Regions from separate parts of the Microbispora sitophila genome, predicted to be linked through region 2. Evidence: predicted binding sites of a transcription regulator. Region 2 holds the regulator's gene; the other holds the start of a gene.

Region 1 (14,852 bases), on a different contig from region 2:
GACGCTGCCGCTGCTCACCCCGGCGATCGGCGTGGTGAGCGTGCTGACGTTCATCGGCAACTTCAACGCCTTCGGGCTGGTCTACGCGATGGCCGGGTCGACCGGGTCCCCGGCGGGCTCGACCGACGTGCTCGGTCTGCTGTTCTACCGGGTCGCGTTCGTCGAAGGCGGCGTGAACGCGATCGGGCGGTCGTCGGCGCTCGCCGTGCTGATGTTCGTGTTCATCTTCGGGGTGTCGCTGCTGGCCGGCTCGTACTTCCGCCGCCGGGAGAGGAGGCTGCTGTGACGGCCCGGCACCAGGCTCCGGGGCGCGTCGCCGTCCACCTGCTGCTGTGGGGGTACGCGGTCGTCGCGCTGCTGCCGTTGGTCGTCATGCTGCTCAACTCGCTGCGGCCCACCAGCGAGATCTTCACCGCGCCGCTGGGGCTGCCGGCGTCCCCCACGCTGCACAGTTACGGCCGGGTGTGGACGGAGGCGTCGTTCAGCACCTACCTGCTGAACTCGCTGACCGTCACCTGCGGCGCCGTGCTGCTCGGCACGGCGGTCTCCGCGCTCGCGGCCTATCCGCTGGCCCGCTACGACTTCTTCGGCAACCGGGTGCTCGGGGCGTACTTCCTGGCGGGGTTGATGCTGCCGATCCGGCTGGGCCTGGTGCCGATCTTCTACCTCATGGACTCCATGGGGCTGATCGACTCGCTGCTCGGGCTCACGCTGCTGTACGCCGCGTCGGGGGTGCCGTTCTGCATGTTCGTGCTGTCGGCGTTCTACCGTTCCCTGCCCGGGGAACTGGACGAGGCGGCCCGGCTCGACGGGGCCGGTGAATTCCGGATCTTCGGGCAGATCATGCTGCCGCTGGTGCGGCCCGCGCTGGCGTCGGTGACGCTGTTCCAGTTCGTGCCGCTGTGGCATGAGTTCCTCTACCCGCTGGTGCTGCTGCGCTCCGACGAGAAGTTCACGATCCCGCGCGGGTTGTCGCAGTTCTTCGGCGAGTACACGACCGACTGGTCGGCGCTGTTCGCCGGGCTGGTCCTCGCCACGGCGCCGCTCTTCGTGCTGTTCGTCCTGGCGACCAAGCAGATCATCGCCGGGCTGACCGCCGGCATGAGCAAGTAGAGGCAGGGCGGCGTGAGCTCCGGCGGAGACTACTCGAACGGGATTCTCGTGCGGCTGCGCGGCGCGATCCGGTCTCTGCGGCCCGCGGAGCAACGGGTCGCGCGCGCGGTGCTGGCCGACCCCCAGGGCGTCGCGGACCGGCCGATCGGGGCGCTCGCCCGCGAGTGCGGCACCTCGGAGGCCACGGTGCTGCGCTTCTGCCGGGCCATCGGGCTGCGCGGCTACCCCGAGCTGCGGATCGCGCTCGCCCGCGAGGCGACGCTGGAGGCGTCGCGTGCCGGGGACTCCCGCCCGCTCGACGGCGACATCAGCGCCGACGATCCGCTGCAGGAGATCGTCGCCAAGATCGGCTACAGCGATTCCCGCGCGGTCGCGGAGACCGCCGAGCACCTCGACACCGCCGCCCTGGAGCGTGCGGTCACCGCGATCGCCGCGGCCCGCCGCGTGGACCTCTACGGCGCCGGGGCGAGCGGCTTCGTCGCGGCCGATCTGCACCAGAAGCTGCACCGGATCGGCCTGATGGCCTTCGCCTGGCAGGACTTCCACAGCGCGCTCACCTCGGCCGCGCTGCTTCGCAGGGGCGACGTCGCGATCGGCATCTCGCACACCGGCACCACCGTCGACGTCCTGGACGCGCTGCGGCTCGCCGCCGACCGGCAGGCGACCACGATCGCGATCACGAACTTCGACCCCTCGCCGATCACGGAGCTCGCCGACATCGTGCTGAAGACCGCGGCCCGCGAGACCCCGTTCCGCTTCGGCGCGATGGGCAGCAGGATCGCCCAGCTCACCGTCGTCGACTGCCTCTCCGTCGGAGTGGCCGCCCGGCTCACGTACGACGAGACCCTCACCGCCCTGGAGGACACCTTCCGCGCGATCAGCGGCCGCCGGCGCAGGTAGGCACTTTTCCCAAGAAAAGCGATCGCCGGCGGGCCGTCCCCCCAGAGGCCCGCCGGCGACGATCGTGGACCGTCAGCTCGTGGACGACTGCTCCGCGAGCGCGGTGGTGATGGTGTTCTCCTTGCCGTCACGGGTGTAGGTGACGGTCACCTTGTCGCCGGGGCGGGAGCTGCGGATGGTGCCGACGAGCGCCTCCGCGCTGTCCACCAGCTTGTCGTTGATCTTGGTGATCAGGTCGCCCTCCTTGAGGCCGGCCTTCTCCGCCGGGCTGCCGGCCGTGATCGAGCTGACCACCGCACCGGACGCGCCGCCGACCGCGTCGGCCACGCTCACACCGAAGAAGGCGTGGGTGGCCTTGCCCGTCTTGATGAGCTGCTCGGAGACGAGCTTCGCGGTGTTGATGGGGATCGCGAAGCCCACGCCGATGTTGCCGGAGCTGGAGCCCGAGGTGGCGATCGCCGTGTTGACGCCGACGACCTGCCCGGAGGAGTTGACCAACGCGCCGCCGGAGTTGCCGGGGTTGATCGCGGCGTCGGTCTGGATCATGCCGCCGATCGTGGTGCCCTGGCTCTGCGGCTGCTGCTGCTGTTCCATGCCCCAGGGGAACTGCGGCTGCTGCTGCTCTTCGGGGGCCTCCGTCAGCGTGCGGTCGAGGGCGCTCACGATGCCGGAGGTGACCGATCCCTCCAGGCCGAGCGGGCTGCCGATCGCGAGAACGGCGTCGCCGACCTGGAGCTTGTCGCTGTCGCCGAGGGAGGCGGGGGTCAGGCCGGACACGCCCTGCGCCTGGATGACCGCGAGGTCCGTGGTGGGGTCGGTGCCCTTGATGACGGCGTTGGCGGTCTTGCCGTCGCTGAACTTCACGGTGACCGTGCCGCCGCCTCCGCCGCCGATGCTCACCACGTGGTTGTTCGTCAGGATCAGACCGTCGGCCGACAGGATGACACCGGACCCCTCGCCGCCGGCCGTGGCGGTCTTCACCTCGATGGACACCACGGACGGCATGATCGCCTTGGCCACCGCGGCGATGGTGGTGGTGGAGGAGTTGGACACCCCCTTGACCACCGGGCTCGCGATCACCGTCTGCCCGCCGTTCACGCTGTTCGCGACGAGGGCCCCGGTGACCCCGCCGCCCAGCGCCACGGCCACGAGGGCGAGGCCCGCACCCGCCTTCTGTCGGGCGGTCAGCGTGCCCTTCCGCGCCGGAGGCGGCGGAAACTGCGCCGTGTCATAAGAACCGTTCCCGTAGGCGCCGTACGACTGGTACGCCCCGGTGTACTGCCCGTGCTGCGGCGGAGTGCTTCCAAACTGGCTCCAGCCGTGACCGGGGAGTATCTGGGTGTTCTCGTCGCCGGGAACGTGCTCAGGTGAGCTCATCGCCATCCCCCTCAATGGATTTCGCCGGTGATCCCGGCTCTCCGCCGGTACACGTAATACGATGACGCATCGGCGATAAGGTCTCGCTAAGCGATCAGCGGTGGGGATCCCCGAGCGCCCTACGCGTACTTTATGTCAGCTCGTCCGGGGCCAGTACTCGTCCCTGAGCAGGCGCTTGTACAGCTTGCCGGTGGGGTGGCGGGGCAGCTCGTCACGGAAGTCGACCGACTTCGGGCACTTGTAGTGGGCCAGGCGTTCCCGGCAGTAGGCGATCAGCTCGGCCTCCAGCCCGGGACCGGCGCCGGCCGGGTCCGCCGGCTGCACGACGGCCTTGACCTGCTCGCCCATCTCGGGGTCCGGCACCCCGAAGACGGCCACGTCGGCCACCTCGGGATGCATCGCCAGCACGTTCTCGGCCTCCTGCGGGTAGATGTTCACCCCGCCGGAGATGATCATGTACGAGCGCCGGTCGGTGAGGTAGAGGAAGCCGTCCTCGTCCAGGTAGCCGATGTCTCCCAGCGTGGTCCAGCCGCGGCCCTTGGGGTCCTGGACCGACGCGGTCTTCTCGGGGTCGCCGTGATACTCGAACTTCGGCCCGTCCGAGAAGTAGACCGTGCCGTGCTCACCGGGCGGCAGCTCGTCGCCGTCCTCGTCGCAGACGTGGGTGACCCCGAGCAGCGGCCGGCCCACCGTGCCCTTGTGGGCGAGCCAGTCCTCCGGCCCCGCGTACAGGAAGCAGTTGCCCTCCGTGCCCGCGTAGTACTCGTGGATGATCGGCCCCCACCACTCCATCATCCGCTCCTTGACCTCGACCGGGCAGGGCGCGGCGGCGTGGATGGCGCAGCGCAGCGACGACAGGTCGTAGCGCTCGCGCACCTCCTCGGGCAGCTTCAGCATCTTGACGAACATCGTGGGCACCCACTGCGCGTGGGTGACCCGGTGCCGCTCGACGAGCGCCAGCGACTCCTCGGGGTCGAACCTCTCCATCACCACCACGGTCGCGCCGAGGCGCTGGAAGGACATGCTGTAGCGCAGCGGAGCGGCGTGGTAGAGCGGCGCGGGCGACAGGTACACGCTGTCGGCCGAGGGGGCGAACAGGAACTGGATGAGCTGCACCAGGGCCCCGGGGGCCTCCAGCGGCGCCTGGCTGAGCGGCGGCTTGACGCCCTTGGGGCGTCCCGTGGTGCCCGACGAGTAGAGCATGTCGGCGCCCTGGCACTCGTCGCCGACCGGCGTCGCCGGCTGCCCCGCTACGGCCTCCTCGTACGACGTGAAGCCCGGGGCGACGCCGTCCATCATGAGCCGCAGCTCGACCCCGGGTGTGGCCTCGGTGACGGCGCTCGCGACGCCGGCGAGCTTCGCCGAGGAGATGAAGACCCGCGCCCCGCAGTTGTCCACGATGTACGACAGCTCGTCGGCCTGGAGGCGGGAGCTGATCGCGGTGTAGTACAGGCCCGAGCGGTGCGCGGCCCACGCGATCACGAGGAAGAGCGGATGGTTCTCCAGCATGAAGGCGATGTGGTCGCCCGGCCGCAGGCCCGCGGCCCGCAGCAGGTGGGCCAGGCGGTTGGATTCCTCGTCGAGTTCACGAAAGGTGATCACACGGCCGGAGCCCGCCATGATCACCGCCGGTTTGTCCGGCGTCACCGCCGCGATCGCCCCAGGGTGCATAACCGAACGTTACTCGGTTTGCTTTCCGCGCGGTAGGCGCGAGTTCCCGATGCGTCCGCTCAGCCCTCCAGCGTCCGGTAGGGGTCGCGCAGCGGACTGGCCCGCTCGGCGAACGCGGCCTTGATCTCCGTCATCTTCGGCCCCGGCGCGTAGAAGCGGCCCTTCGTCTCGCCGTACGGCTGGAGCCACCCGGTGGCCGCCAGCTCGCGCAGGTCGCGTGCGGCCTGGCCCTGGCTCAGCCCCTCGTCGGCCTGGTACATGCCCCGCCGCAGCCGCCGGGAGACGAACACCTGGTAGAGCGCCGAGACCGTGCGCGGGTGCAAGCCCTGCGCCCCGGTCTGCTCCTCCAGCAGCGTCCACACCTCGCCCGCCTCTGCGAGCCGGCGTCCCACCCGCTGCGCCTGCATGTGGTGGCACCGCAGGACGAACCGCACCCACGAGAGGGTGTCCCCGTGCGGGCTCCACCGGCGGCGTCCCACCTCGCCGAGCACGTCATAGTAGTCGTAGGTGGTGCGGCCCTCGCCCAGCCACTCCTCGATCGAGGCGAACTCCGGCGTGGTGATCTGGTCGCGGCCGAGCACGAGCGTCTGCAGCGCCCGCGACATGCGCCCGTTGCCGTCCCGCCACGGGTGGATCTTGACGAGGTTGAGGTGCGCCATGGCGGCGCGCACGTAGCCGGGCGCGCCGAGGTCGCCCTCGTTGAGCCACTCGACCAGTTCCGCCAGCAGGCCGGGGACCTGTTCGTGGTCCGGGCCCTCGTAGACCACCTCGCCGGTGGCGGAGTTGCGCACGTAGATCCCGCCGGGCCGCACCGTGCCCGGCGTCTTGTCCACGTGATGGCCGATCATCATGAAGTTGAGCGCGTGCAGCAGGCCCGCGTCGTAGCGGAAGACCCGTGCCCACGACAGGGTGCCGATGTAGGTGAGCGCCTGCCGGTAGCCGGCGATCTCCCGGGCCACGGCCGCCGACGTCTCCAGGGGATCCTCGCCGGACATGATCGACTCGATGTCCTCGACGCTGGCGTGGTAGCCCTCGATGGAGTTCGACCCCTGGATCGCCCGCGCCTGCAACTGCCGCCGCAGCAGGCCGTCCCAGCGGTGGGCCTCGGCCAGCCGGTATTTCAGGTCCCGCCGCATCTCCTCGATCTGGGCGAGCACCTTCTCGTCCGCGGCCTCCAGTGCCGGTATGCCGTACAACATGGGGCCATGACAGCATGGACGAATCATCCGGTCAAGCGACTGGATGATTCGTCCATTTATGTACGCGTCAGGAGGCGGGGATGACCGAGCCCTTGAAGGTGTCCTCGATGTACTTCTTCACCTCGGGGCCGGTCAGCAGCCCGACCAGCGTCTTCACCCGCGGGTCGCTCTCGTGCCCCTGCGCGACCACCAGGCCGTTGGCGTACGGGTTGCCCTCGGCCTTCTCCAGCACCAGCGCGTCGGAGGACGGGTTGAGGTTCGCCTCCAGCGCGTAGTTGCCGTTGATTACAGCGGCGTCCACGTCGTCGAGCGAGCGCGGCAGCTGCGCGGCCTCCAGCGGGCGGAAGGTCAGGTTCTTCGGGTTGCCGGTCACGTCGCGCTCGGTCGCGGCGGTGCCCACGCCGTCCTTGAGCGTGACCACGCCGTTGTCGGCGAGCAGCTTGAGCGCCCGGCCGAGGTTGGTGGCGTCGTTGGGCACCGCGACCGTGCCGCCCTGCGGCAGCGAGGCGAGGTCCTTGACCTTCTTGGAGTACAGGCCGAGCGGCTCCAGGTGCACGGGGGCGACGAAGCTCAGCTTCGTGCCCTTGGAGGCGTTGAAGTCGTCCAGGTACGGCTTGTGCTGGAAGTAGTTGGCGTCGAGCTGGCCGTCCTGGAGCTGCAGGTTGGGCTGCACGTAGTCGCTGAATTCGACGATCTCCAGCTTCAGGCCCTTCGCGGCGGCCAGGTTGTCGGCCACGTACTTCAGGATCTGCGCGTGCGGCACCGGGCTCACGCCGACCTTGAGCGGGGCGTCCGCCGCCGCCGTGCCGGAGGCGGTCGCCGTGTCCGAAGACGAGGACCCGCAGGCGGACAACACGAGCGCGACCACGGCGGCGATGACGAGGCCGAGCGTTCTACGCATGGGACAGAACTCCTTAGATGGGTTAACGGTGGGAAAGACGGCGGGCGACGGCGTCGCCCAGGGTCTGCGCGAGCTGCACCACGACGACCAGGACGACCACGGTGACGACCATGAGCGTGGTCTCGAACCGCTGGTATCCGTAGCGGACGGCGAGGTCGCCGAGACCGCCGCCGCCGATCACCCCGGCCATGGCCGAGTAGGAGATGAGCGTGACCACGGTGACGGTCAGCCCGGCGACCAGGCCGGGCAGCGCCTCGGGGAGCAGGACGCGCGCCACGATCGTCACCCCTCCCGCCCCCATCGCCTCGGCCGCCTGCACGACGTCGCGGCCCACCTCGCGCAGCGCCGTCTCGACCAGCCGGGCGAAGAACGGCACCGCGCCGATCGTCAGCGGAACCACCGCGGCGGCGGTCCCGATCGTGGTGCCGGTGAGCACGCGGGTCACCGGGATGACCGCGATCATGAGGACGATGAAGGGCAGCGACCGGCCGACGTTGACGACCAGGCCGAGCACGCGCCGCACGGCGGGGGCCGGGAACAGCCCGCCCCGGTCCGTCCCGGCGAGGCAGACGCCGAGCGGCAACCCGAACAGCACGGTGAACAACGTGGACCAGCCCACCATCACGGCGGTCTGCCCGGTGGCCTCCCACAGCAGGGGGCTCATCTCCGACCAGGTCATGCGTCCTCCTCCACCAGCAGGCCGCGCTCGCGCAGGTCGGCGAGGGCGGCAGCCGTACCGGATCCGGTGATCCGCAGCCGCAGCCGGCCCGCCGGGACCCCCGCGACCTGTTCGACCGCGCCTGCGGCGACAGCGACGTCCACGTCGTACATACGCGCGAGACGCGACAGCAGGGTCTGGTCCGCGGCCAGGGCGACCGTCACGGTGCCGGGCTCGGCGGGCGGCAACGGGAACAGCTCGGCCGCCAGGCGCGACCCGGGGGTGGCGAGCAGGCCGGGGATGGAGCCCGCCTCCGCGATCCGCCCGTCGCTCATGATCGCCGCCGAGTCGCAGACGGCCTTGATGACGTCCATCTCGTGGGTGATGAGCAGGATGGTCAGCCCCAGCTCCCGGTTGAGCCGCCGCAGCAGGGCCAGGATCGACTGGGTCGTGGCGGGGTCGAGCGCGGAGGTGGCCTCGTCCGACAGCAGCACCGACGGCTCGGCGGCGAGCGCCCGCGCGATGCCGACCCGCTGCTTCTGGCCGCCGGACAACTGCGCGGGATATGCCCCGGCGCGGTCGGCCAGCCCCACGAGGTCGAGCATCTCCGCGACGCGCCGGGCCCGGGCGGCCCTGCCGACGCCCATGACCTCCAGGGGGAAGGCCACGTTGCCCGCCACCGTGCGCGAGGACAGCAGCGCGAAGTGCTGGTGGATCATGCCGATGCGCTGGCGGGCGCGGCGCAGGTCGGCCGCGCCGAGGGCGGTCAGCTCGCGTCCGTCGACGGTCACCACGCCCTCGTCCGGACGCTCGAGCAGGTTGACGCAGCGCAACAGGGTGCTCTTGCCTGCGCCGCTGCGCCCGAGCACGCCGAAGACCTCGCCCTTGCCGACGTGGAGGTCGACGCCGTCGAGCGCGACGACGTCGCCGTAGGCCTTGCGCAGGCCGGAAACCGTGATCACTTGCTGTCCCCGAAGAAGTTGGCGGCCGATTCCTCATGCACGTGCGGCTAGCGCGTGCCGGGCGGGAAGGGCAGATGCGTGATCCGGCGCAGGATCAGATCGGGCGGCGGGGAGAGCGTCATCGGTGAGTGCCTTCGTGGGAGGGATGGGGATCGCGGGCTTCAGACCGCGAGACACCCTCGCTCGGGCGGGTTCACCAGGTTCGATACGCTCACGACGGGCTGAAACAGGAGTGGGCTAATCCTTATTCCATACCGGGAATGTGTGCTTCGTCACAGGGAAAGGCCCGCGCCTCCGGAGCGGAGACGCGGGCCGTGTGGAGTGGCTCAGGCGGCCGCCTGCTGAGCGACCGTCGCCGGGGTGAGAGCCAGGTCGAGGACCTCGCGGACGTCGCTCACCGCGTGGACGGTGAGGTCGGCCAGCACCTCGGCCGGGACGTCGTCCAGGTCGGGCTCGTTGCGCGCCGGGATGAGCACCGTGGTGATCCCCGCCCGGTGGGCCGCCAGCAGCTTCTGCTTGACCCCGCCGATCGGCAGCACCCGCCCGGTGAGGGACACCTCGCCGGTCATCGCCACGTCAGCGCGGACCGGCCGGCCCGACAGCAGCGAGGCCAGGGCGGTGGTCATCGTGACACCGGCCGAAGGGCCGTCCTTCGGCACCGCGCCCGCGGGCACGTGGATGTGCACCGACCTGTCCTTGAGCGACCCGACCGGCAGCTCCAGCTCGGCGCCCCGCGACCGCAGGAAGGACAGCGCGATCTGTGCCGACTCCTTCATCACGTCGCCGAGCTGGCCGGTCAGGGTCACACCGGTCGCCCCGGTCTCCGGGTCGGCCAGCGACGCCTCGACGTAGAGGACGTCGCCGCCCGCGCCGGTCACCGCGAGGCCGGTCGCCACGCCCGGCACCGCCGTACGCTGCCGGGCCTCCGGCAGGGACGACTCCGGCACGTGGCGCGGCCGGCCCAGGTAGGAGACCAGGTCGCCGGCCGTGACCGTCACCGGGAGCTCGGCCTCGCCGAGGGCGACCTTCGCCGTCACCTTGCGCAGGACCCGGGAGATCGAGCGCTCGAGAGAGCGGACGCCTGCCTCGCGGGTGTACTCGCCCGCCAGGCGGCGCAGCGCCGCCTCCTCCACCGTCACGTCGGCGGCGGTGAGGCCGGCCTTCTCCAGGTTGCGCGGGAGCAGGTGGTCGCGGGCGATGGCGACCTTCTCGTCCTCGGTGTAGCCGTCCAGCGTGACGATCTCCATGCGGTCGAGCAGCGGCCCGGGCACCTGCTCCAGCACGTTGGCCGTGGCGAGGAACAGCACGTCGCTCAGGTCGAGCTCGACCTCCAGGTAGTGGTCGCGGAACGTGTGGTTCTGCGCCGGGTCGAGCACCTCGAGCAGCGCCGCCGTCGGGTCGCCCCGGTAGTCGGCGCCCACCTTGTCGATCTCGTCGAGCAGCACGACCGGGTTCATCGAGCCCGCCTCGCGGATCGCCCGGACGATGCGGCCGGGCAGCGCCCCCACGTACGTGCGCCGGTGGCCGCGGATCTCCGCCTCGTCGCGGACGCCGCCGAGGGCGACGCGGACGAACGTGCGGCCCATGGCGCGGGCGACCGACTCGCCGAGCGAGGTCTTGCCGACTCCGGGAGGGCCGGCCAGCGCGAGGACGGCGCCGCTGCGGCGGCCGCCGACCACGCCGAGGCCCTTGTCGGCCCTGCGCTTGCGAACCGCGAGGTATTCCACGATGCGGTCCTTCACGTCGTCCAGGCCCGTGTGGTCGGCGTCGAGCACCGCGCGAGCTCCGGCGATGTCGTACTCGTCGGTCGTGTGGACGTTCCACGGGATGTCGAGCACGGTGTCGAGCCAGGTGCGGATCCAGCCGCTCTCGGGCGACTGGTCGGAGGCCCGCTCCAGCTTGCCGACCTCCTTGAGCGCGGCCTCCCTGACCTTCTCCGGCAGGTCGGCGGCCTCGATGCGGGCGCGGTAGTCCTCCTCCTCGTCGGAGGGGTCGCCGTTGAGCTCGGCGAGCTCCTTGCGCACGGCCGCGAGCTGCTGGCGGAGCAGGAACTCGCGCTGCTGCTTCTCCATGCCCTCCTGGACGTCCTTGCGGATGGTCTCCGCGACGTCCAGCTCGGCGAGGTGGTCGCGGGCCCAGCCGACCAGCTTGTCCAGGCGCTCGGCCGGGTCGGCGGTCTCCAGCAGCAGCAGCTTCTGCGGCGTCTGCAGCCAGGGGGCGTACCCCGCGCTGTCGGCGAGGACGGCGGGGTCCTCGATCTGGTTGACCGCGTCGACCACCTGCCACGCGCCCCGCTTCTGCAGGATCGTGGTGGTGAGGGCCTTGTACTCCTTGGCGAGCTCCTCTGCCCTCGGTCCGGCGGCGACCGGCTCCAGCACGGTCGCCTCGACCCACAGCGCCGCGCCGGGGCCGGTGGTGCCGGTGCCGACACGCATGCGGTCGACGCCGCGCACCACGGCCGCGGGCTCCCCGCCCGGCAGCCGGCCGACCTGTTCCACGACGGCGCTCACCCCCACCGGGCCGTAGCGGCCGTCTATGCGGGGCACCAGCAGGACCGTGCTCTCGCCACTGGCGCGGGCGGCGTCGATGGCCGCGCGGACCTCGGAGGCCGACAGATCGAGGGGCACGACCATGCCGGGCAGGACGACCTCGTCGTCGAGCGGGAGGACGGGAAGGATCTGGGACATCAGCACTCCACTAGGTTGAGTTATGTCGGCTCAACTAACAGGAGCCCGATCCTGTTCCCTGTTCTGCGTCAGTTCGCTGTGAGCGATCGTAATCGTGTAATCCCCGCCGCTGTGGCGCACCCATTCCTCCGAGTGGCGCATGATGACGTCCATGACATCCGGACATATCCGGCTTCGCTCGGCGCCAGGCCGGTGGGTGCTGCTGACCACGGTCCTCGGGTCGGGCATGGTGACGCTCGACGGCACCGTGGTCAACGTGGCCCTCCCCGCCCTCGGGCGCGACCTGCACGCCGGGATGTCCGGCCTCCAGTGGACCGTGAACGCGTACACGCTCACGATGGCGGCGCTGATCCTGCTGGGCGGGTCGCTGGGCGACCGGCTCGGCAGGCGGAAGGTCTTCGTCGCCGGGGTGGCCTGGTTCGCCCTGGCCTCCGCCCTCTGCGGAATCGCGCCGAACGCGCCCGTACTCGTGCTCGCCCGAGCACTCCAGGGCATCGGCGGGGCCCTGCTGATCCCCGGGTCCTTGGCGATCATCCAGGCGAGCTACGTGCGGGACGACCGGCCCCGCGCCGTCGGCGCCTGGTCGGGGCTGGGCGGCGTGGCCGCCGCCCTCGGGCCGCTGCTCGGCGGATGGCTCGTGGAGGCGGCCGGGTGGCGGTGGGTGTTCCTGCTCAACCTGCCGCTCGCGGCCGTCGTGGTCGGCGTCGCCGCCCGGCACGTGCCCGAGACCCGGGACGCGGGGCCGCACGGCCGCTTCGACGTGCTCGGGACCGTCCTCGCCGCCCCCGCGCTGGCCGGGCTGACGTACGGCCTGATCCTGGCGGGCGACGGGCTGGTGCCGCTGGCCGCAGGACTCGTCCTGGCCGCCTGCTTCGTGGTGGTGGAGATCCGGCGCTCGCCCCGGTCCCTCGTCCCCGTGGGGGTCTTCGCCTCCAAGGAATTCACCGCGGTCAACGTCGTGACGCTGGTCATGTACGCGGCGATGGGCCTGGTGTTCTTCCTGCTGGTCGTCCAGCTCCAGGTGTCGGCCGGGTTCTCTCCCATCGCCGCCGGGTCGGCGATGCTCCCGGTCACGGTCCTCATGCTGCTGCTGTCGCCCCGCGCCGGCGAGCTGGCGAGGAAGACGGGCCCGCGCCTGCCCATGACGGGAGGCATCCTCCTGTGCGCGGCCGGGCTGCTGCTGATGAGCCGCATCGCCCCGGGGTCGTCCTATCTCGCCGGCGTGCTGCCCGCGGCGGTCGTGTTCGGGCTCGGCCTGTCCGCCGCCGTCGCCCCGCTCACCGCGACCGTGCTCGCCACGGCCGAGGAGCGGTACGCGGGCGTCGCCAGCGGGGTCAACAACGCCCTTGCCCGGACGGGCGGCCTCCTGGCCGTCGCGGCCGTCCCGCCACTGGTGGGGCTGACGGGGGACGCCTACGACTCCCCTGCCGCCTTCACCCAGGGGTTCCACACGTCGATGCTGGTCGGCGCGGCCATGATGGCCGTCGCGGCGGTCATCACGTTCGCCACGATCAGGTCGAACGTCCTCGCGACCGCGTCCGAACCGCCCGCCCCCGGCTGCCCGGTCGACGCACCACCCCTCGATCCCCGCCCCCCGGCGAGTTGAGGCTCGGAAACGCGACCGGCTGAGGCCGAATGCCCGGGGCGCGGAACCGGAGCCCTGTCCCCGATCGTCACTACCCGTGCACGATCACACTCATCGAAGGACTCTCCATGCGCAGCGCGCTCTTCGGAAACCTGAACGGCCAGCAGGTCCCCGGCAACTTCGTCCTGCAGAACTCCAAGATGCTCCGCGTCCACCTCCCGCACGAGGTGATCGCCAGGCAGGGCTCGATGGTCGCCTTCCAGGGCCAGATGGACTTCGACTACGAAGGCTCCGGCGGAGTCGGCAGGCTGCTCAAGAAGATGGTGACCGGTGAGGGCGCGCCGCTGATGCGCGTCAGAGGACAGGGCTTGCTGTTCCTGGCCGACGACGCCCACGACATCCACCTGTTCTACCTGGAGAACGAGGCCCTCACCGTCAACGGCCGCAACCTGCTGGCCTTCGATCCCCAGCTCACCTGGGACATCCAGCGTGTGCAGGGCGCGGGGATCGCCGCGGGCGGCCTGTTCAACATGACGATCAACGGCACCGGCTGGGTCGCGGTGACCGCGCACGGCACGCCGGTGCTCCTCGACACCTCCCAGATGCCGACGTTCGCCGACGGCCAGTCCGCGGTCTGCTGGAGCGCCCACCTGCAGGTGGGCGTCAACCGGACGATGAAGGCCGGTGCGCTGATCGGCCGTGGCAGCGGCGAGGCCATGCAGCTCGCCTTCCGGGGCCAGGGGTTCGTCCTCGTCCAGGCGAGCGAGGGCCCGCCGGTGGTGCAGGCCCAGTAGAAGCCCACTGAAGATCTCCGCGACGCCCTGGCCCCCATGGCGGTGACCCCGCCGGGAACCACCAGAGGACAGCTCAGACCAGCAGCGTCTTGAGGTCCTCGCGCAGGGCGGCGGCGTCGCGGAAGTGGACGGCGGCGAGCCCCGCCCGCTCGGCCGCCGTGACGTTCTCCAGCCGGTCGTCCACGAAGACGAGGTCGCCGGGGGCCACCCCGAGCCAGGCCACGGTCTCGTGGAAGATCTCCGGCTCCGGCTTCACCATGCCCATCCGGCCGCTGTAGAACCGCGGGCCGATCGGCCGCATGAACGGCAGCGCGTCGATGCTCTCGGCGATGCAGACCGGCATGTTGGACAGCAGCGCCATGGGCACCCCGACCCCGGCCAGCTCGTCGATGATCGCCACGGTCTCCTCGTTGGGCCGCGACCAGCTCGCCGCGTCGAGGGCGACCACCGCGTCCAGCTCGGCTCCGTTCATCGGCCTGCCGTACACGTGGGACCAGTACGCGGCCGGGTCGAGCGTGGCCCGGTCGAAGTCGAGCCGCACCTCCCAGTAGCGGTCCTCGAACCCCGGATCACCTCCCGCCATGCGCGCGACGTCCTCGGGGGCCTGGGGAAGCGACACGACGTTGCCGTAGTCGAAAAGCACAGTCTTCATGGTCGTACGATCATAACCCGTGTGCGGAACTCAGGTCACGTAGGGCTTGAGGTACTCGTTGGCGCTCCCGCAGCGCAGGTAGTTGCGCACGGTGTGGAAGTCGAGCCAGTCGATGTCGCAGGAGACGTCCCGATCGACGCCGTCGAAGCACGACGCCAGCACGGCCGGGATCGCGGCGATGTCGTCCTTGTCGGCGATGTTGATCCAGCGGCGCACTCCCGGCGGGCGCGCCCCGCGGCCCCGCACCGGGACCGGCGCGAGCCGCTCGAAGACGACGTCGCGCATGCCGAGCGGGCTGCCCAGCGTCACGAGCAGTTCGACCGAGAGATCGGGATGCGCCCACAGCGCCTCGT
Region 2 (14,852 bases):
CCGCGTCACAGGTGTGAACATGGACAGGCATGAGACGGTATATGCGAGTTTCGGACCGGCAGGCTCCCGGTCAGGGCGCCAGATGACCCCGGGCGACCGAGCCGGCGACCAGCTCCGCGGCGTACTCGCCGAGCGTGGGCGACCCCTCCTCGATAAGCCGCACCTTCTCCATGACCTGGCGGGCCGTCACCTTGTAGAGCGACCAGGTGCCGCCCTCGTTGTGGTGGTTGGCGATGATCGGCGCGAGCCGGTCGAGCGCCCTGGCGAACCTCGCCTCCGGGGTGCGCCGCTCCTCGAACTCGTCCCACAGGGCACGCAGTCGCGCCCCCTGGTCCTCGGGCAGCAGCCCGAAGATCCGGTCGGCCGCCGCGCGTTCGAGGGCGGCCTGCCCCTCGACCGCGACGGGGTCGTAGACGAAGGTGTCGCCGGCGTCGATCTCCACGATGTCGTGGACGAGCAGCATCGCGACCACCCTGGACACGTCGGTTCCCGGGGGCGCGTGCTCGGCCAGCGTCATCGCCATCATGGACAGATGCCAGGAGTGCTCGGCGTCGTTCTCCCGGCGCGAGCCGTCGATCAGCGAGTTCCGGCGGATGACGCGCTTCAGCTTGTCGATCTCCATGTGGAAGGCGAGCTGAGACTGCAGCCGTTCGTGGATGAGCGCGGTCGTCACCTGCGCAAGCCTAACCGGTCACGATCAGTTCGTCCCCGATCCGGCGCCGCGCGCCGTCAGGTCCGCGAAGCACGCGCCCCTCTGCCGTACGACGACGCGTCCCCTCGTCGTATGCGGTCACGGTGACCTTGTTGAGAGGGCGTCAGACGGTGAAGAGGCGGCCGACCTCCTCCAGTTCGCGTACGAGGTCGAAGCGGGGGTCGCGGTAGTGGCGGGCGCCGAAGCCGGTGCGGCTCACGGTCCATCTCAGTTCGCGCGCCCACCTGTCCTGGTCGGCGCACAGCGCCAGGTCTGCCATCGTCATCCGGCTTTTGAGCAGTGATAACCAGACGGCACCGGGGGGATTCACCAAGAGACTCCTTCCGGATGGGTGCCAAGTGGAGATCTCGTCGTTCTGAATTCGTCGTACGGAGGGCGCGTTCCACTGCCGGAACGGCCCATTCGGTGTTCACTGCTTGTGCAGTGCGAGCGCCGGCGACGCCGGCCGAATGTCGAAATCCCGCTGGCCCGGATGCCTCCCGTTGTCACGCGCATCCAAGGCGGCCGGCGCCCCTCGCCGGGCGCGTGCCCCGGATGGGGAAGCGGGCCTCGGAGTATTTCGCCGGCGACGCCGGCGCCCCCACACTCCGGAAGACCCTTCCCGCATCGATCGTGACTCAGGACGCATTGCCCTGCAATACTTGACGAAAAGAAATCCGCAAGAATCTTGTGCGGATACGCTGCAAATCACGGTGCAAGTTGCACGAGCGGGCGCGGTAATCTTCGGACAGGGCGCCCCTCACCCGTGCGCCCGATCCGCCAGGGCGCGCCCACCATCCGTGCGTCCACCGCAACCACCGGATTCACCGGATGAAGGAGGTCGGCCGGGGTGCCCGAGCACGGCAGTCCCACCGTCCGCCGCCGGCGGCTGGGGCAGGAACTGCGCCGGTTACGCGAGCGCGCCGATCTGACGGGCGACCAGGTCGCCGCCCGGCTCGGCTGGTCGGCAGCGAAGATCAGCAGAATCGAGACGGCGCGCACCTCGCCTCGCACGAGCGATGTTGAGGCGCTTCTGGTGATCTACATGGTAGATTCCCGCCAACGCCAAGAGCTGCTCGCCCTGCACCGGGACGCGACCCGGAAGGGCTGGTGGGAGGATTACCGCGACTCCCTGCCCAAGGAATACACGACGTTCCTTGGCCTGGAGGCCGAAGCCACAGCGGCACGCGACTGGGAACCCCAGGTGGTGCCGGGCCTGTTCCAGACCGAGGCGTACGTCCGAGCCATGATGGAGAGCGGACAACGGAGCACCCTTGAGGCGCCGGGCGGCGTCCGCAGCCGGATCGAGGTCCGGATGGCGCGCCAGCAGGCGGTTCTCAGGGCGGAGAGCCCGCTGGCCATCTCCGCCGTCCTGGAGGAGTCGGTCCTGCTGCGCCGGTTCGGCGACCACGAGGTGATGCGGGAACAGGTCAGGCGGTTGATCGAGGTGTCAGAGCTGCCGAACGTCGAGTTGCGGATCCTTCCGCTCGACGCGGACCACCCGATCAACACCGGGGCGTTCTGCCACCTCAAGGTGCCCGAGTTCCACGACGTCGTGTACCTGGAGGCACTCCTGGGCGGACGTCTGGTCGAGGACGAGGCGATCGTCTACCGGTACGAGGTGGCATTCGACTACCTGGAGACGAAGGCCCTCGACGTGGACGACTCCCGCCGGTTCTTGGAGAAAACTGTCCGTCACTGGCGTTAGCCAGCTCTAGACCGCCCCGGGAACCCACGCGTAATGCTTTTCCGGGGGGAGAGAAACGTTGTCCATGAACTCGATTGACCTGTCCGGAGCCGTCTGGTGGAAGAGCAGCCGGAGCGCCAACAACTGCGCCTGTGTGGAAGTGGCCGTACTTCCTGACGGCCACGTGGGTGTGCGTGACAGCAAGAACCAGGACGGTCCCGCTCTCATCTTCACGCCCGCGGAATGGGACGCGTTCATCGGCGGCGTGAAGGACGGCGAGTTCGACCTTTAACAAGCCCGGCGAAATCGCGACCCCGGGAATCGGCGCCGGCAGGGCGCTCGTGACGACGGTCGCGGACGCGCGTACGGCCCGCGCCCGGAAAGGGGCGCGAGCCGTACGCGAGGGGAAGGGGGTCAGGCGACGCCGAGCCCTTGCGCGACGCGCTGGCCGAGGTCCTTGTGGATGTTGGTCCAATACTCGACCACGCGCTTCTTCATGTCGGCGGTGACCTCGGGAGCCGAGGCGTGGCCGACGATGTTGCTCACCATGTGGTCGCGGTCGACGTCCGAGAGCACGTTCTCCCACAGCGCGCGCGGCTGGACGTAGTCGTCGTCATCGCGGTGCCTGACGTGAGCGCTCCGGATGATCTCACCGGCGACCTGGTAGTTCTCGCCCTCGTAGAGCGACGGGTCGGCCGCGGGGCCGTTGACGCTGTTCGGCGCGTAGACCGGGTCGCCCGGGTTGCGGTAGCGCATCTGGCCGTCGCGGTTGTAGCTGTGCACCGGCACCTTCGGCGCGTTGACCGGAAGCTGCAGGTAGTTCGGACCGATGCGGTAGCGGTGGGCGTCCGGGTAGGAGAACAGCCGACCCTGGAGCATCTTGTCCGGTGAGGGTCCGATGCCCGGCACCAGATTCGCCGGCTCGAAGCCCGCCTGCTCGACCTCGGCGAAGTAGTTCTCCGGGTTGCGGTTGAGCACGAACCGGCCGATCGTGATCTCCGGGTAGTCGGAGTGCGGCCAGACCTTGGTGAGGTCGAACGGGTTGAACCGGTAGTCCGCCGCGTCCTCGAACGGCATGATCTGGACGTTGACCTGCCACGCCGGGTGGTCGCCGTTCCTGATGGCGGTGTGCAGGTCGCGGATGTGGAAGTCCGGGTCCTCCGCCACCAGCGCCTTGGCCTCGGCGTCGGTGAGGTTCTCGATGCCCTGCTCGGTCTTGAAGTGGTACTTGACCCAGAACTTCTCGCCGGCGGCGTTGTACCAGAGGAAGGTGTGCGACCCGAAGCCGTGCATGTGCCGCCACGTGCGCGGCGTGCCGCGGTCGGTCATGAGGAACGCCACCTGGTGGGCGGACTCGGGCGACAGCGTCCAGAAGTCCCACTGCATGTTGTTGTCACGCGTGTGGGTGTCGGCGCGGCGCTTCTGCGAGTGGATGAAGTCGGAGAACTTCGAGGGGTCGCGGATGAAGAAGATCGGCGTGTTGTTGCCGACGATGTCGTAGTTGCCGTCCTCCGTGTAGAACTTGATCGCGAAGCCGCGGGGGTCGCGTACGGTGTCGGCGCTGCCCAGCTCACCGGCGACGGTCGAGAACCGCAGGAAGAGCTCGGTCTCCTTGCCCTTCTGGAACAGCTTGGCCTTGGTGTACCGGCTGACGTCCTCGGTGATGTGCAGCACGCCGTACGCGCCGCCGCCCTTGGCGTGCACCACGCGCTCGGGGACCCGCTCCCGGTTGAAGTGGGCCATCTTCTGGATCAGGTAGTGGTCCTGCAGCAGCAGCGGGCCGTTGGGGCCGACGGACAGCGAGAACTCGTCGCTGGGAGCGGGAATCCCGGCGTCAGTAGTGGTGATGGGCCTGTCGGTCATGGGGCTGTCCTCCGGGGTCACTTCATGGAATGCGTGCGGAAAGCAACGGAAAGCAGGGACACGAGGCTCAGGCGGAGTCGGACCGGGCGCTGCCGGTCTCGGCCCGGCACGGGGGGCACAGGCCCCAGTAGATGACGTCCGCCTCGTCCACCAGGTAGCCGGCGTCCGAGGCCGGCTCCAGGCAGGGCGCGTGCCCCACCGCGCAGTCGACGTCCGTGACTCTTCCGCAGCGGCGGCAGACGAGGTGGTGGTGGTTGTCGCCGACCCGCGTCTCGTATCGCGTCGGGCTGCCCGCGGGCTCGATGCGGCGGAGCAGTCCGCCGCGCTGCAACGCGTTCAGCGAGTCGTAGACGGCTTGCAGGGACACCTGGCCGACGCGTTCGCACACACCGCGATGGATGGCTTCCACGTCGAGGTGGTCGCCTCCGCTCACGGTCTGCATGATCGCCAGCCGGGCCGCGGTCACCCGCAGTCCGGCCTCGCGAAGGCGCCCGGCGTCGTCCACAGCCCTCACGTTAGCAGTAAACTTGAATGACTCAAGTAAAGGAACTCTCCAAGTTTTTTGCCCCAGGATCTCCCACGGGCTCCCCGGATGTCGGCGGAAGATGGCATGCTCGGGTGCCGTGAGACGTCAGCCCCTCGCCCTGTCCCTGTTCGCCCTCCTCGCGGCTCCCCTCCTCGTCGCGGGATGCAGCCCGGCGGAGAGCGAGCCCGTCCCCGGCGCGTCGCAACCGGAGGTCAGGACCGCGACGCCGTCTCCCAAGCCGCAGCGGCGGCCCTTCACGATCTCCTTCGCCGGGGACGTGCACTTCGAGGGCGTCCTGCGCAACCGGCTCAACGCCGACCCGCGTACGGCGCTCGGCCCGATCGCCGCCGTGCTGCGCAAATCCAACCTCACCGCGCTCAACCTCGAGACGGCCATCACCACCGCCGGTACGCCCGCGCCGGGCAAGCAGTTCACCTTCCGCGCCCCGGCCACGGCGTTCGCCGCCCTCAAGGCCGCCGGGGTGGACGTCGTCACGATGGCCAACAACCACGGCATGGACTACATGGAGAGCGGCCTGCGGGACACGCTCGCCGCGATCAGGTCCTCGAAGTTCCCCGTCATCGGCATCGGCGCGAACGAGACCGAGGCATACCGGCCCTACCGCAGGACCGTCAACGGCAACCGGGTGTCGATCATCGGCGCGACCCAGGTGCTCGACGAGCAGTTCATCCAGGCGTGGACCGCCTCCGGCGACAAGGGCGGGCTCGCCTCGGCCAAGAACGAGCCCCGCCTCCTGCGTGCCGTACGGCAGGCCCGCAAGAACTCCGACACCGTCATCGTGTTCCTGCACTGGGGCACCGAGCTGGTCAAGTGCCCGACGCCGGTGCAGCGGAGCCTGGCGGACAAGCTCGTGGCCGCCGGGGCCGACGTGATCGTCGGCAGCCACGCGCACATCCTGCTGGGCGGCGGTTACTCCGGTCAGGCGTACGTGCAGTACGGCCTGGGCAACTTCGCCTTCTACAACTGGGGCCCGGACACCGGGACGACCGGCGTGCTCACCCTGACGATCAACGGCAGGAAGGTGCTCAAGGACCAGTGGACCCCCGCCCGGATCAACGGCGGCGTGCCGATTCCCGTGACGGGCGGCGCCAAGCAGCAGGCGCTCGGCGCCTATCGCGCGCTGCGCGGCTGCACCGGCCTGTCGGCCGCACCGGCCGACTCCTGACGGCGGCGCTACGGGATTCTTGCCGCAATTCAGACGACTGGTCGATAAGCGCTGACCACGGCGCGTGAAACAGGCAAGATGGGTGGGTGTCCAGCCGGTACGTGAGGGAAGCAGGCGGTCCCGCCTTCGTCGTCGAGCACTGTTCACCCGCCGACAGTTGGGGCCGTGGGGGTGGTGAGGGGATGTCGCCGCGCTCGTCGCATCCCGGTGAGCCGCTGCGGCGGCGTCCTTCGCAGCGTCGCAGCGCCCGCAGAGTGGAGCGGATGCTCGACGCCTGCGCCGAGTTGCTCGACGAGGGCGGGTATGACGCGCTGACGACCACCCGGGTGGCCGAGCGGGCCGGGGTGGCGATCGGTTCGGTCTACCAGTTCTTCCCGGACAAGCGGGCGCTCAGCCAGGCCCTGACCCGGCGCAACGTCGAATTGTTCGTCGCGCGGGTCGGGCGTCGCTTCATGGTCGAGGACTACGCGGGCTGGTGGGACGCCGTCGACGCCATCATCGACGAGTACGTCGAGATGCACCGCACCGTGCCCGGGTTCCGCTCGCTGCACTTCGGCGAGGTCTTCGATCTCGACCTTCTCGACTCCGTGTCCGACAACAACACGGTGATCGCCGGACGGCTCCGCGCGCTGCTTTTCGCCGAATTCGGCCTTGCCGACAGCGAGGATTTGGACCGTGCCATTCTCGTCGCCGTCGAGGCCGGGGACGCGGTGCTGAAGCTCGCCTTCCGGCACGACCCCAACGGCGACCCCGGAATCGTGGCCGAAGCCAAACAGCTCGTCTGCGGATACCTGTCCCGCCAGCTCGCCTCCGCCGTCTCGGGAGGCGAGTGACGACGGTTCGCCCCGGCGCCTCACTCGCGGGGGCGGCCGGGGTCCCCCGGCGCCTGCGGGCCGGGTACGGCGCGGGGGACGCCGATCGAGGGCCACAGTCCCGGCGCGGTGCCCTGGACGTAGGCGGTGTTCTGCCACGATCTGGTGCGGGTGCGCGGCGGTATCGTCAGCTCCCGGGTGTCGTCCTCGTCCGTCAGGCTCGGCTGCCTCTTCCCGGCCGTGCCGGCGCGGCATCCCAGACTCGCCGCCGGCTCGACCCTCAGCTCCATCATCTGCAGCTTGGCCTGCAGCCGGGCCAGTTCGGCGCGGGCCTGGTCGAGCGCCTCGTACTGGGCCGTGACGAAGCCGGCGAAACCCGGGACCACCGCGGCGAGCACCGTTGTGGAGGCGAGAGTCAGTATCACCCGCTTGGACATGCTGTAACGCTCCTCGCCGAGCTTCGATTGGCACAGGCATGGTGCGATATGCCCGACTATCTGCAGAGAAAAGCGCATAGTAGCCAAACGTGTACTAATTGTTGCTTCGGCAATGCCTGGTGTTGTCCTGCGAAAACACGCCGGGATCGGTAGCCTCGGCTCTGTGGCACATGTGACAAATGAGCAGGTGGACCGACTGCTCGAACAGGCCCTGCTGCTCGATGACCACGGTGCCCTCGCCCGCCGCCTCGACGCGCTGGCCCAGGGGTACGAGTCGGGAGAGATGTCCAGGGCGGCGATCCTCGTGCTCGCCGCGGAGGAGTGGCGGCAGGCCGGTCAGCCCGCGACCGCACTCGACCGTTACCAGAGCGCTCTGGAGGACGGCGGGGAGGTGCCGGTGGACCCGCGGGCGGGCATCGCCGACACGCTGTTCGAACTCGACCGGCCCGAGGAGGCCAGGGCCGTGATCGCCGCGGTCAGGGCAGGGGACTGGAACCCCGCCACCGCGCTGACCGTCGCCGAGACACTCGTGGCGTACGGCGACCTCGACGCGGCGCACGAGTGGGCCACCGACGGCATCCGGGCCTGCGGCGCGACGGGGTCGGGCATCCGCGACTCGCTGCTGCGCACCCGCTACCGCATCCGGGTCGATCTCGGCCTGCCCGAGGACGACCTCGACGCCCTCCTCGACGTCTCCCGCTGAGTCCTCCCGGCACCCCGGCTACGGCTGAGGGCCTCCTTCACCGCGCCCCGGGCCGTTCCGCGTGGCTGGTGGTTGTGAGGGCACGTGAAAAGGGGCCGTGCGTCACGGCCCCTTGGTCACGTTGTCTTCGGTTTCGCTGTCGTCGGTTTCGCTGTCTTCGGCGTAGCCGCCGGCCGCGAGGCGCCGTCCTCGCGAGTCCGTGGCGTACGGCGGATGGAGGGTTACGGCAGGAGTTTCTTGCCGGTCGCGGTGGCGAAATCGGTCACCGCGCGCGTGCCCGTCGCCTTGGTGAGAGCGGCCGGGGCGGTGATGTCGCCGTTCTGCTGGCGCGTGGCCGCCTTGGGGTACTCGCGCGGCCGCAGGCGCGGCACGTGCCGGCCGTCCGCCGCGTCGGGCTGCACGCCCGCCGCCGTCTCCTGCCCGCGCGCGTCGTCGTGCCGCTGCCGCTTGTCCTTCTTGCGCTCACCCTCCGGCAGGGAGGCGTTCCGCGTGCCGGTCATGGGCCGGCCGGCCTGACCCGCCTGCGGGGCCGCCTGGGCGGCACTCTGGTTGCCGGCCTGGGCCGGGGCTATGACCCCGGGCTGCTTGTGCGGGTGGTGCGCCTTGCGGTGGCGGCGCTCCTTCACCGGGAAGGTCCGGGTGCTCTGCTCCTGGCTCGAGGCGCTGCTCTGCGAACTGGTGCTGTGGGACTCGCCCTGGGGCGCGATGACCCCCTGCATGCCCTGGTTCCGCGCCTCCGGCTTCTGCGCGTTCTGTGCCCCGGGCCTCTGCGCCCCCGCGTTCTGCGCCCCCGCGTTCTGTGCTCCGGGCTTCTGTGCTCCGGGCTTCTGTGCTCCGGGCTTCTGCGACATCGGGCCCTGGGCCGAGCCGCCCCGGGACGCCGGGCTCGCCGACTCGTCCTCCGGCTTGGGATGCCGGTGGCTCTTCTTCGGATGCCCCTGCGCGACGGGGTGCTCCCGCTCGTGGGCGGCCGGCGCGGTCCGCAGCGCCTGCGGCGCGCAGGTGTCCGCGGCGCCGGGCCTGGCGGGGGCGACGGCGAGGAGGGGCACGGTGCTCCTGGCCGGGAACAGGGTCTTGGCATCAGCCGCGGAAACGGCGGGTGCGCGGCGCGGTTCGGCGACGGCAGTGGCGCCGGCCACGGCGTTGTTCACCGGGGCGGAGGCCGCCTTCGCGGGCGCCGAGAGGGTCGTGGCGTCGGCGGGCAGCGTCTTCGCGGGCAGTGCCGCCGCGCCGCCGGGCACCGCGCCAGGTGCCGTGCGCGGCATCGAACCCGGCAGCGTACGGGGGCCCGGCACGGCCGGCAGCGCCGCGGGCCCCGGGACGGTGCGGGCGACCGTGGCCGAGCCGGTGGGAAGCGAGTTGTGCCCCTGCCCGGCGGCCGCCCCTGCCGCGTCGGCGATGCTCAGCACGCTCGCCGCCGGAGCGAGGGTGGTCAGCCCACCCGTCAGGTCGCGGCCGGTGACCTCGTGGCCGGTGACGTCGCGGCCGGTGACGCCGTGGCTTTGGGCCCGGCAGGCGTCGGCCAGCGCGCCGCCCTTCGCCATCGCCGGGCCTCCGGTCAGCCAGCTCACTCCGGCAGTGACCGCCGCAAGCGCGACGCACCGCCCTCGAATACTTCGTGATGTCCTGGACATCCACGTCCCCCTGATCGCGTACGGTAGTCCGACGAACGCCGAACGTAGCAGCGAGGGGAAAGGGCGGGGCGCGCTTGCCTCAATGGTGGGGAAGACCTTACCGAGAGGGCCGGATCGTCAGCGTGTCACCTGCCTCGTCAAAGTCGACGATTACCTCGTCGCCGTCCCGGATGGCGCCCGACAGCAGCTCCTTGGCGAGCTTGTCGCCGATGGCCGACTGGATCAGGCGGCGCAGCGGGCGCGCGCCGTACAACGGGTCGTAGCCGGTCAGCGCGAGCCAGTCGCGGGCGGCGGGCGTGACGGTCAGCTTCAGCCGCCGGTCCGACAGGCGCCGCGCGAGCCGGGCGACCTGCAGGTCCACGATCTGCGACAGCTCCTCGGTGCCGAGCGCGTCGAACACGATGATGTCGTCGAGCCGGTTGAGGAACTCGGGCTTGAACGACGCCCGCACCGCGTTCATCACCGCCTCGCGCTTGGTCTCACTCTCCATCGTGGGGTCCACGAGGAACTGCGAGCCGATGTTCGAGGTGAGGATCAGGATCGTGTTGCGGAAGTCGACCGTGCGGCCCTGCCCGTCGGTCAGCCGGCCGTCGTCGAGCACCTGCAGCAGGATGTCGAAGACCTCGGGATGGGCCTTCTCGATCTCGTCGAGCAGCACCACGGTGTACGGCCTGCGCCGCACGGCCTCGGTGAGCTGGCCGCCCTCCTCGTAGCCCACGTATCCGGGCGGCGCGCCGACCAGACGGGCCACGCTGTGCTTCTCGCTGTACTCGCTCATGTCGATGCGGGTCATGGCCCGCTCGTCGTCGAACAGGAACTCGGCGAGTGCCTTGGCCAGCTCGGTCTTGCCGACGCCGGTCGGGCCGAGGAAGAGGAACGAGCCGGTGGGCCGGTCGGGGTCGGAGATGCCGGCCCGGGCCCGCCGTACGGCGTCGGAGACCGCCTGGACGGCCTGCTGCTGGCCGATCAGGCGCTTGCCCAGCTCGTCCTCCATGCGCAGCAGCTTGGCGGTCTCACCCTCCAGCAGCCGCCCGGCGGGGATGCCGGTCCACGAGGAGATGACCTCGGCGATGTCGTCGGGCCCGACCTCCTCCTTCACCATCGGCTCCTCGACCTCCGCCGTCTCGGCGGCCTTGGAAGCCTCGGCGAGCTCCTTCTCCAGCCGGGGGACGTCGCCGTACATGAGCCGGGACGCGGCCTCGAAGTCGCCGTCGCGCTGGGCCCGCTCGGCGGCGCTACGCGCCTCGTCGAGTTGCTTCTTCAGCTCACCGACCTTGTTGAGGCCGGCCTTCTCCCGCTCCCACCGGCTGACCAGGGCGTTGAGGTCCTCCTGACGGTTGGCCAGCTCCTCGCGGAGCTTCTCCAGGCGCTGCCGGCTGGCCTCGTCGGTCTCCTTGGCGAGCGCGAGCTCCTCCATCTTCAGGCGGTCCACGCTCCGCTGGAGCTGGTCGATCTCCACCGGCCGCGAGTCGATCTCCATGCGCAGCCGCGACATCGACTCGTCGACCAGGTCGATCGCCTTGTCGGGAAGGTAGCGCGCGGTGATGTAGCGGTCGGAGAGCGTCGCGGCGGCGACCAGGGCGCTGTCGGAGATCTGCACCTGGTGGTGGGCCTCGTAACGGCCCTTCAGCCCGCGCAGGATCGCGATCGTGTCCTCGACGGTCGGCTCGCCGACGTAGACCTGCTGGAACCGCCGCTCCAGGGCCGGGTCCTTCTCGATGCGCTCGCGATACTCGTCGAGCGTGGTGGCGCCGATCATGCGCAGCTCGCCGCGGGCCAGCATGGGCTTGAGCATGTTGCCCGCGTCCATCGCGCCCTCGGCGGCGCCCGCGCCGACCATCGTGTGCAGCTCGTCGATGAACGTCACGATCTGGCCGTTGCTCTCCTTGATCTCGTTGAGCACGGCCTTGAGACGTTCCTCGAACTCACCGCGGTATTTCGCGCCCGCGACCATCGCGCCGAGGTCGAGCGCGACCAGGCGCTTGTTGCGCAGGCTTTCGGGCACGTCGCCCGCGACGATCCGCTGGGCGAGGCCCTCGACCACGGCGGTCTTGCCGACGCCGGGCTCGCCGATCAGCACGGGGTTGTTCTTGGTGCGGCGCGACAGCACCTGGACGACCCGGCGGATCTCGCTGTCGCGGCCGATCACCGGGTCGAGCTTGCCCGAGCGCGCCCGCTCGGTGAGGTCGACGCCGTACTTCTCCAGCGCCTGGTAGGTGTCCTCGGGCGTCTCGCTCGTGACCCTGGCGTGCCCGCGGACCTTCTCGAACGCCTCGAGCAGCGCGTTGGGAGTGGCGCCCGCGGCCTTCAGCAGGTCGGCGACCTGCCCGCCGTCGGTGGCGAGCCCGACCAGCAGGTGCTCGGTCGAGACGTACTCGTCCTCGAGCTGCTTGGCCCGCTGCGCGGCGGTGTTGAGCACGGTCAGCAGCTGGCGCGAGCTGGACGGCGCGCTCACGGTGGAGCCCTGCGCCTTCGGCAGCCGGTCGAGCAACTCCTCGGCCTGGGCGCGCAGTTGCCGGGGGTCCGCGCCGACGGCCTGCAGCAGCGACCCGGCGATGCCGCCGTTCTGCGCCAGCAGGGTCGTCAGCAGGTGCGCGGGCGCGACCTCGGGGTTGCCGTCGGCCGCGGCGCGCCGGACGGCCGCGGACAGGGCCTCCTGGCTCTTCTGGGTGAACTTGTAGTCCATATGTGAATGCCTCGTTTCGCCGATCAGGCAGGTGGCAGTTCGTAGCGGACCAGTGCCCGCAACATCGTGAGCTCACCCCTGAGCCGGGTGACCTCCTCGCGCAGGCGCATGTTCTCGGTTTCGAGTTCGAGGATGCGCTTGATGCCGGCGAGGTTGATGCCGTGCTCCTGGGAGAGCCGCTGGACCTCGCGCAGAAGCACGATGTCCCTTGTCGAGTACAGCCGCCCCCGCCCCGCCGTACGGCCGGGGCTGACGAGCCCGAGCCGGTCGTACTGGCGGAGCGTCTGCGGGTGCAGCCCGGACAGCTGGGCGGCTACGGAGATCACATAGACGGGGGTGTCGTCGGAGATGTCGAAAAACCTGGCATCCATCGGCTCACTCGCTTCTGGCCTGCTTGATCAGCTCTTCGCGAAGGTCCTGGCCCTCCGTGGCGTTCCTGAACTCCTCGAGAGCCGCGCGGGCCTTGTCGTCGAGGTTCTGGGGCACCGTGACCTGGACGGTGACCAGCAGGTCGCCCTTCGTGCCGTCCTTGCGGGAGGCCCCCCGGCCGCGCACCCGGAACGTCCGTCCGTTGGGCGTTCCCTCCGGGATGCGCAGGGTCACCGGCATCCCCCGGAGCGTCGGCACCTTGATCTCGGCGCCGAGCGCGGCCTCGGGGAAGGTGACGGGGACCGTGACGGTCAGGTTCTCCCCGCTGCGCCCGAACACGGGGTGCGGCTTGACGTGGACCAGCACGTAGAGGTCGCCGGCCGGGCCGCCGTTCTCACCGGGCGCGCCCTTGCCCTTGATCCTGATGCGCTGGCCGTCGCCGACCCCGGCCGGGATGCGGGCCTGGATCGTACGGGTGCTCTTGCCGCGCCCGCTGCCGTCGCAGACGGGGCAGGGGTCGTCGACCACCAGGCCCCGGCCGCGGCAGTCGCGGCACGGCTCGGAAAAGGCGAAGTTGCCGAGGTTGCGGCTGGCCGCCCCGGTTCCCTCGCAGGTCGGGCAGACCCGTGGCGTCGTGCCCGCCTTCGCCCCCGTGCCGCCGCAGGCGGTGCAGGCGGCCGAACTGGTGAGCCGGAGGGACACGGTGGTGCCGTCGACCGCCTCGCCGAAGGCGAGCGTCACCTCCGACTCGACGTCCTGGCCGCGCCGTGGCCGGGCGGTCGTCGTGCGCGTGCCCGCTCCGCCCCGGTTGAACAACCCCCCGAACAGGTCCCCGATCCGCTCGCCCGACCCCGAGCCGCCGAACAGGTCGCCGAGGTCGAAGTTGAAGCCCCCGCCGGCCCGGGTCCCGCCCGCGCCCGCGTAGCCGCCGAGGCCCGACCCGAAGAGCGTGCGCGCCTCGTCGTACTCCTTGCGCCGCTTGACGTCGGAGAGCACGTCGTACGCCTCGGAGACCTCCTTGAACTTCTCCTCGGTCTCCTTGTTCCCCGGGTTGGCGTCGGGGTGGTACTTGCGGGCGAGCTTGCGATACGCCTTCTTGATCTCCTCGGCGCTCGCGGTCTTGGGCACACCAAGGACGGCGTAGTAGTCCTTTTCCAAGTAGTCCTTGGTGCTCATCTATCGCTTCCTTCGCACGAAAGGGGAGTAAATCGGTGTTCTCGCGGCTGTTCCCGCGGATGCCCCCGCGGCTGTCGTCGCGGGTGCACTCGCGGGTCTCTCCCGATCTTCGCCGATCGGGAGAGACCTCCGCGGTTTCAGTTCTCGTCCGGCCCGCCGGACGCGCCGGACTCGCCGGAGCCGGCCGCCGTCTCCTCCGCCGCCGCCTCCTCGCTCGGCTCGGCGACGGCCACCCGGGCGGCGCGCAGGATCCGGTCGTTGATCCGGTAGCCCGGCTGGAGGATCTCGATGCACGTCGGCTCGGTCACCTCCGCCGAGTAGCTGTGCAGCAGGGCCTCGTGCACGGTCGGGTCGAAGGTGTCGCCCTTCGCGCCGTACGCGGTCAGGCCCAGCTTGCCGACGGCCGCCTCCAGCGACTCGCTCACCTTCGCGAAGCCGCCGGTGAGCTCGCCGTGGTCGCGGGCGCGGCCGATGTCGTCGAGCACCGGCAGCAGTTCGGTGAGCACGCTCGCGACGGCCTGTTCCCTGACGGCGATCCGGTCGCGCTCGACCCGCTTGCGGTAGTTGCTGAACTCCGCCTGGAGCCGCTGCAGGTCGGCGGTGCGCTCGGCGAGCAGGTCCGTCGCGGACCCCTCGGCGGGCGCCGCCGTCTGCGTGCCCTCGTCCGCCGGGACGGCCTCGGGCGCGTCCCCGGCGGACTCTCGGGCCTTGCCGGTCTCCGGGTCGATTTTGCGGTTGTCGCGGATCACCGGCTCCTCCTCGGAACCGTTCTCACGCGGGCTCACTTGCGGCCGCCCTCCCGCTCGTCGTCGACGATCTCGGCCTCGACCACGTCCTCGTCGGCCTTCGCCTGCGCGCCCTCAGGGCCCGCCGCGCCCGCGCCGGCCGCGGCGCCCTCGGCACCGGCCTGCGACTGGGCGTAGATGGCCGAGCCCATCTTCTGGCTGACCGTGGCGAGCTTCTCGGCGGCGGTGCGGATGGCGGGGATGTCGGTGCCCTCCAGCGTCTTCTTCAGCTCGGCGAGCGAGTCGTTGACCTCGGTCTTCACGTCGGCCGGGACCTTCTCGTCGTTCTCGCGGAGG

Evidence for each region. The regulator HspR, encoded in region 2, represses chaperone genes until heat shock. The targets are predictions, from matches to a motif close to ANTTGAGTCNNNNNGACTCAANT.
Region 1: a site for HspR is predicted at 11,482-11,504, ahead of lon (endopeptidase La). Genes of this name have one in related genera too.

What each region holds. Positions count from the first base shown of each region.
Region 1 covers NZ_JADBGC010000009.1:167,040-181,891, forward strand. The annotation lists gene IL992_RS18330 (carbohydrate ABC transporter permease) at 1-286, shown strand, start outside; gene IL992_RS18335 (carbohydrate ABC transporter permease) at 283-1,113, shown strand; gene IL992_RS18340 (MurR/RpiR family transcriptional regulator) at 1,126-2,013, shown strand; gene IL992_RS18345 (S1C family serine protease) at 2,086-3,390, opposite strand; gene IL992_RS18350 (acyl-CoA synthetase) at 3,526-5,061, opposite strand; gene IL992_RS18355 (Fic family protein) at 5,121-6,260, opposite strand; gene IL992_RS18360 (MetQ/NlpA family ABC transporter substrate-binding protein) at 6,328-7,161, opposite strand; gene IL992_RS18365 (methionine ABC transporter permease) at 7,184-7,840, opposite strand; gene IL992_RS18370 (methionine ABC transporter ATP-binding protein) at 7,837-8,781, opposite strand; gene lon (endopeptidase La) at 9,108-11,468, opposite strand; gene IL992_RS18380 (MFS transporter) at 11,620-13,074, shown strand; gene IL992_RS18385 (AIM24 family protein) at 13,182-13,847, shown strand; gene IL992_RS18390 (HAD family hydrolase) at 13,921-14,499, opposite strand; gene IL992_RS18395 (hypothetical protein) at 14,530-14,852, opposite strand, start outside.
Region 2 covers NZ_JADBGC010000002.1:488,626-503,477, forward strand. The annotation lists gene IL992_RS05515 (HD domain-containing protein) at 71-622, opposite strand; gene IL992_RS05520 (hypothetical protein) at 816-977, opposite strand; gene IL992_RS05525 (helix-turn-helix domain-containing protein) at 1,542-2,399, shown strand; gene IL992_RS05530 (DUF397 domain-containing protein) at 2,464-2,670, shown strand; gene IL992_RS05535 (catalase) at 2,793-4,241, opposite strand; gene IL992_RS05540 (Fur family transcriptional regulator) at 4,309-4,746, opposite strand; gene IL992_RS05545 (CapA family protein) at 4,865-5,953, shown strand; gene IL992_RS05550 (TetR family transcriptional regulator) at 6,136-6,786, shown strand; gene IL992_RS05555 (hypothetical protein) at 6,807-7,202, opposite strand; gene IL992_RS05560 (tetratricopeptide repeat protein) at 7,366-7,905, shown strand; gene IL992_RS05565 (hypothetical protein) at 8,127-9,476, opposite strand; gene clpB (ATP-dependent chaperone ClpB) at 9,637-12,225, opposite strand; gene IL992_RS05575 (heat shock protein transcriptional repressor HspR) at 12,249-12,596, opposite strand; gene dnaJ (molecular chaperone DnaJ) at 12,601-13,770, opposite strand; gene grpE (nucleotide exchange factor GrpE) at 13,908-14,555, opposite strand; gene dnaK (molecular chaperone DnaK) at 14,552-14,852, opposite strand, start outside.